DNA from 3 places in the Paenibacillus sp. M-152 genome. Region 2 is predicted to be linked to each of the others. Evidence: riboswitches for the same ligand, from Rfam matches in the RefSeq annotation. Region 2 holds a riboswitch; each other region holds the start of a gene.
The links. Region 2 has a riboswitch for cobalamin ahead of cobJ (precorrin-3B C(17)-methyltransferase). Riboswitches for the same ligand answer to the same signal wherever they lie in the genome.
Positions count from the first base shown of each region.

Region 1: it holds a riboswitch for cobalamin, as region 2 does, so the genes downstream of both, EGM68_RS07095 (ABC transporter substrate-binding protein) here and cobJ (precorrin-3B C(17)-methyltransferase) in region 2, are expected to answer to the same signal.
Region 3: it holds a riboswitch for cobalamin, as region 2 does, so the genes downstream of both, EGM68_RS25015 (ABC transporter substrate-binding protein) here and cobJ (precorrin-3B C(17)-methyltransferase) in region 2, are expected to answer to the same signal.

Region 1 covers NZ_CP034141.1:1,583,460-1,586,707, reverse strand. Annotated here, with positions in the region: gene EGM68_RS07100 (FecCD family ABC transporter permease) at 1-908, opposite strand, end outside; gene EGM68_RS07095 (ABC transporter substrate-binding protein) at 905-1,912, opposite strand; cobalamin riboswitch at 2,121-2,335, opposite strand; gene EGM68_RS07090 (histidine phosphatase family protein) at 2,432-3,184, opposite strand; gene cbiB (adenosylcobinamide-phosphate synthase CbiB) at 3,199-3,248, opposite strand, start outside.
Region 2 covers NZ_CP034141.1:5,470,310-5,473,557, reverse strand. Annotated here, with positions in the region: gene EGM68_RS24000 (uroporphyrinogen-III synthase) at 1-32, shown strand, start outside; gene EGM68_RS23995 (LOG family protein) at 231-785, shown strand; cobalamin riboswitch at 843-1,028, shown strand; gene cobJ (precorrin-3B C(17)-methyltransferase) at 1,337-3,145, shown strand; gene EGM68_RS23985 (sirohydrochlorin chelatase) at 3,238-3,248, shown strand, end outside.
Region 3 covers NZ_CP034141.1:5,700,914-5,704,161, reverse strand. Annotated here, with positions in the region: gene EGM68_RS25020 (nucleobase:cation symporter-2 family protein) at 1-583, shown strand, start outside; cobalamin riboswitch at 1,189-1,392, shown strand; gene EGM68_RS25015 (ABC transporter substrate-binding protein) at 1,612-3,195, shown strand; gene nikB (nickel ABC transporter permease) at 3,211-3,248, shown strand, end outside.

The DNA.
Region 1 (3,248 bases), 1.9 Mb from region 2:
GCCATAAAAATAGCTCCACCCAGTGCAGATAACGGAACAATCATCCGGTAATCGGGACCTGCCATCAGACGAATGATATGAGGCACAACAAGTCCAACAAAGCCAATGACTCCACATACCGAGACAGCGGCAGCTGTCAGCAAGGTAGATATGATCAGGACAGATAGCTTCGTCGCATCTACATGAACCCCCATATGAGCCGCTTGACGTTCTCCCAAAGCCAGAATATTCAGCACCCGTGCCCGGTTCCATAGAAACACCAGCCCAACGATCACGTAAGGTAAAAGAATTCCCGTATATGACCAACCTCGCAGACTGAGACTTCCCATCGTCCAGTACAATATTTCATTGACTGTTTCCTTCGACATGGCTGCCAGAAAAGAAACAATGGCTCCCCCAAAAAATTGCATCACCACACCTGATAAAATGAGGCTTTGGGTCGGAATTTTCCCACCTTCACGCGCCAACGTCAACACCATCCACAGCGTCAGCATGCCGGTTATAAATGCAACTAGCGGAAGCGTCCATATACCCACAAATGAAAATTGAAGCCCCCAATAAATCAGTACTGCTGCTCCGACCGAAGCTCCCGAGGATACCCCAAGGGTATACGGATCAGCCAAGGGATTACGCAACACACCCTGAAATCCGGCTCCCGCCAGCGCCAGCGCTGCTCCAACCAACATTCCCAGTAACACCCGTGGCAATCTGACCTTCAAAATGATCTGCTCTGAGGATGTATTCCAATCCGGTGTAAACGTATCACCTAACCACGGTAGGTGGTTGATCAAAATACCTGTGATTTGGCTGACCGGAAGACTGACCGAGCCGATGCCAAGACAGAGTAGCAGCGTCAGCAGCAGCAAGACAAGACCTGTCACCCCAAAACCGATCAGTCTACGGTTCATTTGAAAATTTCAGGGTACACGCCCTTAGCCACTTCCTTGAGCCCTTCCGTTACGCGTGGCCCCGGACGACTGATCAAATTATCATCCACGGCAAATACACGATGGTTACGAACAGCCGATATTTGATCCCATCCACTACGAGCTTTAATGATATCGCCGAGGGTCTGGCCTGTTTTGTCGTCCTTCACACTTTTGCTGTACAAAATCACGTCAGGGTTTGCAGCTATAATATTTTCCTCACTGATTTGGTACCACCCCTTCTGCGTAGCACCTACATTTTCACCACCTGCTAATGTAATCAGCTCGTCCATAAACTCGCCTTTACCCACTGTCCAGCCTGGTGAAAACTCGACGTATACCCGCAGCTTCTGCCCTTTGCCGATATTTTTAACTCCTTCTTTCACTTCTGCTACATCTGCTCTCATCTTGTCAGTCACCGCTCTCGCTTCTTTCTGATGATCGGTGATTTTCCCATACAATTCGATGTTAGCTATGACATCTTCAACTGTTTTCGGTTCTGTTTTAAAAATCATAATTCCCATGTCACGCAGCTTAGTCGTAGCCTGTTCACTAAGTGAAATCCCTGCAAAAACAACTTCCGGGTTCGCAGCAATGATCGCCTCTTCGTTCGGTTTCATAATACCGCCCATTTTAGGCTTTTTCGTAGCTGCCTCCGGGTAATCAGAGTAGTCGGATACACCAACAATTTCCTTATCCAGTCCGATAGCGAACAGCGCCTCGGTTTCTGCCGGGGAGACGGAAACGATCTTATCCGGTGCTTTTTTAAATGTAAATTCCTGTCCTGTTGCATCCTTAAGCGTTAGCGGGTAAACCGTTTTGCCCGGAGGCACTTGTGCGGTTACGGTCTGTCCCGGCTGCTGTGAAGAAGCTTGGCCCTCTTTATTTTCTGCATTTTTTCCATTTGCGCCACATGCACTCAGCCCAACTGCCAATATCAGCGCCAATAGACCTGTAGTCCATACCTTTATTTTTTTTCCTGCCATGATTTGCACCCCTTCATACATAAATCGTTAAGAGCGTTACTTGAACTTCATCCGATATTTTCTCATTCCAGCCTTCTTTTCCTATCAAAAACCCCCGCATCCTCATATCAGGACACAGGGGTCACGTTAGCACAGATCGTGCGCAGGCGGGCAGCTTCTTTCCGCATGGACAGTCACTGCGAACACGTCATCCTTTCCTCGAAGGATTATGGTGACAGGCGGACGGGCAGGTATCCTGACTTATGGAAAATGCATGTCCTGATATTCTTTCATATGCTTGGCGGCACATAAAACAGGGCTAATGAGCATGTTTCCATTTACAGTGGCGGGACCGCGTCGGACTCACACCGACTTCCCTTTTAACAGCGCAATAAAGGAAAGCAAGTTCCTCACATAGCGCCGACCTCGTCTGCTGGATATTTGATGTAGTGGTAGTCAAGCCGTTCTTTTACTTGATGATTATAGGTTAAAAAGAGTTAGCTTACAACCCAAACAGTCGCTTTATTCGCCTTGTTTAACCTAATGAGAAAGCAATCTTGCTATACAATTGTGCGGTCCTGTCAACCTTAACTGAATCCTAAATGCTTCTCCCGGCTTCGGATTCAGACTCCAAAAATCATGGCCAGGCATAAGCATACAAGCCAACTGACGAATTACACCACCATGCGTGACAATCAAAACAGAGGACGGCGCAGCATTCGACTCCATTGGCTGAACCTCCAAAGCAATGCGCCAGGCAAACAGAGAGTCTAGGAATTCACGCAGACGATTCACAAAATGAATCCAAGGCTCTCCTCCAGGTGGGGTGAATTGTTGCGGCTCATCAATCCAAGCGCGATACAACGCCACATCCTTAAGCATGTCATACGTTTTTCCATCCCACTCACCAAAGTGAAGTTCTCGCAGACGTGGTTCCATGATAGGAGGCATAGCAGAGAGGGAACATTCAGACGTCAATGCAGACTCCGGCAAAATGATCTGCAAGGTCTGGCGACATCGCATCAAGTCGCTGCAATAGATTCGAGCAAAGGAATGTCCCTGCAATTTTTTCTGTAAAGTCTTTAACTCCTGCTCTGCTCCCGACAGTAAACCCAAGTCGGCATGTCCCAGATATCGACGTTCCTTATTCCATAAGGTCGTGCCATGACGAACTAGCACGAGCTCCATGTCCCACTGCAGATCTTCTTTAGCATCATTCGGCTTACTAACCTGTTGTGAGTTCGGACTTGGTGCACTTTCTCGCACTCTTTTTCCTTCTGTATCTTGTTTCAAAATCGTGTCACTCCTCACTGCATCCATCCCAAGGCAAAACACCCTGCAGCTCCCATCAAACATA
Region 2 (3,248 bases):
GTCTGAAAAGCGTGAACGGTCATTTGAAATGAGCTAGAAATGATAATGCAGTAAGCTAAAATGAACTTATATTTACTAATAAAGCGTAAAATAGAGATAAGGGCCTACGAGGTCTTTATCTTTTTTTGTTGGACATGCATCGACAAAGTTTTTTGTTATAGCGAAAATATTTATCTAATATAATGAATAAGTTTCGATGCATGATATTGAGGACAGGAGCTGAGACGTTTATGAATTCTATTTGTGTATTTGCAGGGTCCAGACCTGGACATTCATCGGTATATGTTGAGGCCGCAGGCAAGCTGGGTGAAGCTATGGCTCGCCAGCATATCCGTCTAATTTATGGTGGCTCCAGCAGGGGGCTGATGGGTAAGGTGGCGGATGAACTACTGGCGGGTGACGGTCAGGTCACCGGCATTATGCCCACCCTATTATTCGATGCAGAGATCATTCATCGGGGAGTTACCGAGTTTATTGAGGTAGCAAGCATGCATGAACGTAAAGCGGCGATGAGCGAGATGGCCGATGCGTTTATAGCCCTTCCGGGTGGCTTGGGAACCTTTGAGGAGCTGTTCGAGGTATTGTGCTGGGCGCAAATCGGCATACATCGCAAGCCCATTGGGCTGCTGAATGTGAATGGATATTTTGACCCGTTGATAGAAATGGTACGTCATAGCGTGCAGGAAGGGTTTACCGGAGCTGATCATCCAGCACTACTGAGTATCTCTGCGGACCCGGATGAATTGCTGCATATGCTGAAAAATAAGGCAGAGAACTTGAAATAAAGCTTTTTTCGTGCTTGCACAACTGATTGAGGCAAGGTTATGATAAGACCCATAATCAAATAGCGGACAGACAAGGTGCCTTTGCGGTTGAGCAAAGGGTAACAGGGAATCGGGTGCAAGTCCCGAGCGGTCCCGCCACTGTAAGGAAGAGGATTCTTTTAAATGGTCACTCGTACAAAACGGGGAAGACGAAAGAATCCGTTGATGCCAAGCCAGGAGACCTACCTTGATCTGTATGCACCGTTAACCTTCGCGGAGAGGATGGGTGTACGAAATCAGGAAATCAGGCACACGTTGCTTTTTCCATGTTGGTTACAGGTTTGCGTGGATATGAACGTGTAGCAGCGTTTGAAGCGCAAACAAAACAGATGGAAAACAACGGCAGATTGGAGGAAGACAAGACTGTCCTCTTACGCTGTTTCGTCTGATGAGAGAGATACGTACATAGGAACCCCATCCGGGCAGGATGGGGTTTTTTCGAGTTACAGGATGCCACAAATTATTGAAATAGATAGTATAGCTGCCCTGAAAAGGATGATAGGAGGAGCACGATGAGCCCATTAGGAAAATTGCTGGTGATTGGATTTGGACCAGGAGATATGGAACATATCACAAAACGTGCGTTGGATGCGCTGGCCGAAAGTGAGGTCATTATCGGCTACAATACCTACGTTGATTTGATCCGTCCGTTGTTGAACGGACAGGAGATTGTACGCACAGGGATGACAGAGGAAGTGAGCCGTGCGCAGGAGGCGGTTCGCCAAGCAGAGATGGGCAAGAAGGTAGCCGTCATTTCCAGTGGAGATGCTGGGGTCTATGGCATGGCAGGTCTGGTGTACGAAGTGCTGATGCAAAAAGGCTGGCGTCGCGAGGACGGGGTTGAGGTGGAGGTTGTGCCGGGGATCTCGGCTATTCAATCCTGTGCTTCGTTGTTGGGAGCGCCAGTTATGCATGATGCTTGCACGATCAGTCTGAGTGATCATCTGACCCCGTGGGAAACAATCGTGAAGCGTGTAGAAGCTGCGGCTTCGGCTGATTTTGTGATTGCATTATACAACCCGCGTAGTGGTCGGCGTACCCGCCAGATTGTGGAGACGCAGTCCATTTTGCTTCGTTACCGTGATCCGCAGACTCCGGTTGGGCTGGTGAAGAGTGCTTATCGTGAACGTCAGCAGGTTATTGTGACGACGCTGGAAGATATGCTGAACCATGATATCGGGATGCTGACGACCGTAATCATCGGCAATTCCTCGACGACAGTGTATGACGGCTTAATCGTGACTCCACGCGGCTATCAGCGTAAATACACGCTGGACGCGACCGAACAGGTGCTCAAACCGCATCAGCGGCTTCGCACGGAAGCGGAGCCGTGGTCGCTGGGCGCGCAAGAGGATCGCGCGCTGGATGCACCGCAGGGAGGCGGAGCTCTGACTGCGCCTACCGGGCCTTCTGCGAGCGGTGCTGCGGTTGCCACGCAGGCACGCCCGCAAGCGATGGCTGCTGTACAGGTGCCGCCTGCGAAGCAAACCGGGGCGACCCCAGCATCGCTGGCAGCAGAGGCGCTCGGTCGTCTTGCTGTTGGCGGCAAGCTGCCAGGCGAAGCCAACGCTCGCTGGAGCGGGCAAGCGCCTACCGCCCAGAGCGCCGTTGGAACGGCAGCAGGGGCCGGAGCAGGAGCTGCGGCTGCGAAGGCGTCAGGCGGCTTTGGCAAGCCTGCGCTGTTTGAGGTGGGGGTTTCCCCTGGCGTGGGAAACAAGAAGTTCACTGCTCGGCAGATGGCACTGCTCGCCGAGGTAGCGGGTGATGATGGCGAGCTGGAATACACGCCAGATCATCAGATCGTGCTGCGCGTGCCGTGCCTAGACCCTGAGGAACTGGTCGGTCGGCTGCGGGATGAACGATTCATTGTCATGCCGCTCGGCGATGTGTTTAAGGTCAAGGCGTGCGACTTCTGCAATATGGAGAAAGATGACGCTGTGCCTGTGGCTGAGCACCTACAGGTTGTACTCGGCGGATTACAGGCACCCAAGGAAACGAGCATTGCTTTGAACGGATGCGGCATGGCCTGCTATGGAGCGGTGCTGGAGGATATCGGAATTGTCTACCGCAAGGGAGGATATGATCTTTTCCTCGGCGGCAAAAAATTTGGCCGTAATGCTCATGCCGCTCAGCCCGTAGCGGAAGGGATTCCAGGTGATCAGATTACGGACATCGTGGAGAATATTATCGCTGAATACAAGGAAAAAGGGCATCCGAACGAGCGTTTTCATAAGTTTTTCAAACGTGTAGGCATCGTTGCGGGTTTCCGGCATGAAGATTCACCGGCAACAGTAGAAGTGAACGCGGTTTGTGGTGATTAATAGGTTGGTAGGCTTGATGAACCGGATACAAGCATATATATAAAATAGGGCGTATGTAGACTATCCCTATAAATGAGGAGGAACAAACAGCAGTGGATGCAAT
Region 3 (3,248 bases), 230 kb from region 2:
GGTCGAGTCTACGGGGGTTTATCTGGCAGTAGGTAAAGCGATTGATCAGAAGGTGGAACAAAAGCAAATCGTCAATGGACTTCGTTCGGAGGGGCTCGCGATTATGCTGGGCGGTATTTTTAATGCGTTCCCTTACACGGCCTTCTCGCAAAATGTGGGTCTGATCTCGCTAACTCGCGTCAAATCGCGTAACGTTATTTTTGCTGCGGGCGGCATCATGGTCGTTCTCGGTTTGCTGCCTAAGCTGGCTGCCCTGACGACAGTGATTCCTAACGCTGTGCTGGGCGGGGCAATGATCGTCATGTTTGGCTCGGTTGCTGCATCAGGTATGTCTATTTTGTCAGAAGTAGATCTGCGGAAGGAAAGCAATCTGCTGATCGCAGCATGCAGTATTGCTGTAGGCCTAGGCTCAGCTGTTCTGCCGCAAATGTTTGACCAACTGCCTAGCTTTGCCAAAATGCTGCTGCAAAATGGTATTGTATCGGGCTCGATTACGGCAATTGTCTTGAACATCGTTTTGGCAAGAAAACAGGGTGAATCGGTCAAAGGTGTAAATGTCTCGGAGGTTCCACAGAAGGTTTGATGAATAGGAAATAAACCAAAATAGCCGGAAAGAGGACGTAGCCTCTTTTCCGGCTGTTTGGCATGGGGTTACCAAGAGCGGGTTATAGTGGTGGATGTTTTCGGACCACGGTGCAGCTTCCCGAAAGGGGGTGAAGCCGATGGTCACACTTGTGTCGTGCTACGATGTGTTGCGTTGGATGGTTACGTTACTAAGCCTGGTGTTTAGTATTCGTAAACTTTATCGCTGGCTGCGTCGGAAATTTCGGAACAAGCGAAAACCCACCGCTTGATTAGGTTAGGCGCCTAACGGTGGGTTTAGCTAAGCATTTAGCGCGCCGTGGTGATCCACAGCCTTTCAAATCCTAGGAGTCTTTGCCGTTGGCGCGGCGAAGGCTCTTTTTAGTATACGGATACGGTGGATATCTCTATACCTAATTTTAGCACGTGAATTGCGTGCATGCAATGAATAGTCACAGCCTTGATTCTAATCGTATCATTCAAATTTAAAATATTACGCTGCATTTGTTGACAAGCCAGTAGCAACAAAATAAGATAATCCTAATTCGTAATAAAAAGGAATAAAGGAAGAAAACAGGTGTGAGCCGGACAACTCTATATACGAGGTTTTGTTGAGACGATGTAGATAGTTGTTGAGCGTGTTCACTTAAAAGGGAAGTTCGGTAGATTCCGACACGGACCCGCCACTGTATACAGGCATCAGCAGGGTACTGCTGGAGCTTTCAGAATAGCCACTGGAACTGTGAGGAACCGGGAAGGCCTGAAAGATAAGCCTGGAGTCAGGAGACCTGCCTGTTTTGACATCACTGTCAGACCCACGGGATGCTGGGGAGGTGGTTAGGCGTGCTGCATACGGAATGTCTGAAACCGATCTGATCCCTTCTATGTTTTTGGAGTTGGCTTTGAGGTGAGTTTTGACATTTTATAATGAAAGCATTTCTGACTGCTGGTCAAGTGGTTGGGAATGCTTTTTTCGCGTTTTGCGTTAGGTTTATACGATATTTTACAAGATAGAGGAGGAAATGTGGGATGATAGGCAATCGTAATAGGCGTTCATGGTTCATATGTACAGGATTGCTGCTGCTGATGGCAGTTATGGCTCTTTCGGGATGCGGCACAGCCACGAAGACGGAGGATAGCTCAGGCAAGGGTGAGAATACTCCTGCACAACAGACTCCAGCAGGTAAAAAGCTGGTGATGGCGTATACGTGGAAACCGTCAGGCGTCGATCCGCATGGAGACAATAGCTGGGATGTGATGCGTTCCGGTGCCGGTGAGACACTCATTCGTTTGAATGAAAAGTTGGAGCCTGTGGCTTGGCTAGCCAAGGAATGGAAGCACGACAGTCCTAACGTGTGGACGTTCAGCTTGCAGGATAAGGTCACTTTTCATGATGGAAAGAGTATGGATGCAGTAAGCGTAAAAGCATCTTTGCTGCGCTCTATCGAGAAAAGTCACCTGGCGAAGGATTTACTGGATGTGAAGTCCATTGATGTAAATGGCCCGCTGACGCTGAAAATCACGACAAACCAACCGAATGCAGCGCTGGCATCCAATCTGGCTGATCCGTCAACAATCGTGCTGGATGTGGCATCCATGAAAGATGAGCAGAGCTACCCTGCAATGACAGGTGCTTTTAAAATCAAAGCCTTTAACAAGGATCAATCCTTGGTCGTAGAGCGTTATGATGGATATTGGGGCGAAAAGGCACGACTGGCTGAAGCAACGATGAAATTCATTACGGACGGTAATTCGCGCCTGATGGCGTTGCAATCCGGTGAGGTGGATGTAGCGACGGATATTCCGGTAGATAACGCAGAGGTATTAAAAAAGAACGACAAGCTACAAGTGCTGTCGGCTCCGTCCTTGCGTACCCATATGATTGTGTACAACATGGAATCGTCTGTGTTCAAGGATGCGGCCAACCGTAAGGTGGTGGACAGTCTGATTCCGCGCGCATCCATTGTGAGCGCCGTCATGAGGGGCTACGGTACGGAAGCAAGCAGCCCGTTTCCGAGTATCCTTCCCTTCGGTAAGATTGAGCGCAAAGCATTGAACGGAACGGCAGAGCAGTTGTTGACGAAGGATGGCTGGCAAAAGGATGCCCAAGGCACATGGTCCAAGCAGGGCAAGCCATTCGAGGTTACGCTGCTGACCTTCCCTCAGCGTCCGGAGCTATCCGTCATGGCTGAGGTTATTCAGAGCCAGTTGCTGAATGAGGGAATCCAGGTCAAGATTCGCAAGGTGGAAAATATCGACGAGGCGTTGACCAAAAACGATTGGGATTTTGCTATGTACAGCATGCTCACGGCCCATACAGGGGAACCGCAGTATTTTATGGACATGTTCTACTCCTCTACAAGTGAAGCTAATGTAAGCCGTTATGCTTCCAAACCGCTGGAGGATATTCTTCACAGCCTGAAGTTGGCAAACGATACCACACAGCGTAATGCGGTAACACTGCAAGCACTGGATATTATCAATACAGACTTGCCGCAGTCGTTCATTGTACACCCTGACAATGTGTTTGGCGTGAAAAAAGGGGTAGAGGGCTTTACGCCGCATCCGATCGAGTATTACTACATTACAGCGCAATCCGATATTGCGGAATAACGAGCTACGTATCCTATGATTCGTTTTATACTGGAACGTGTGGCGCAGCTGCC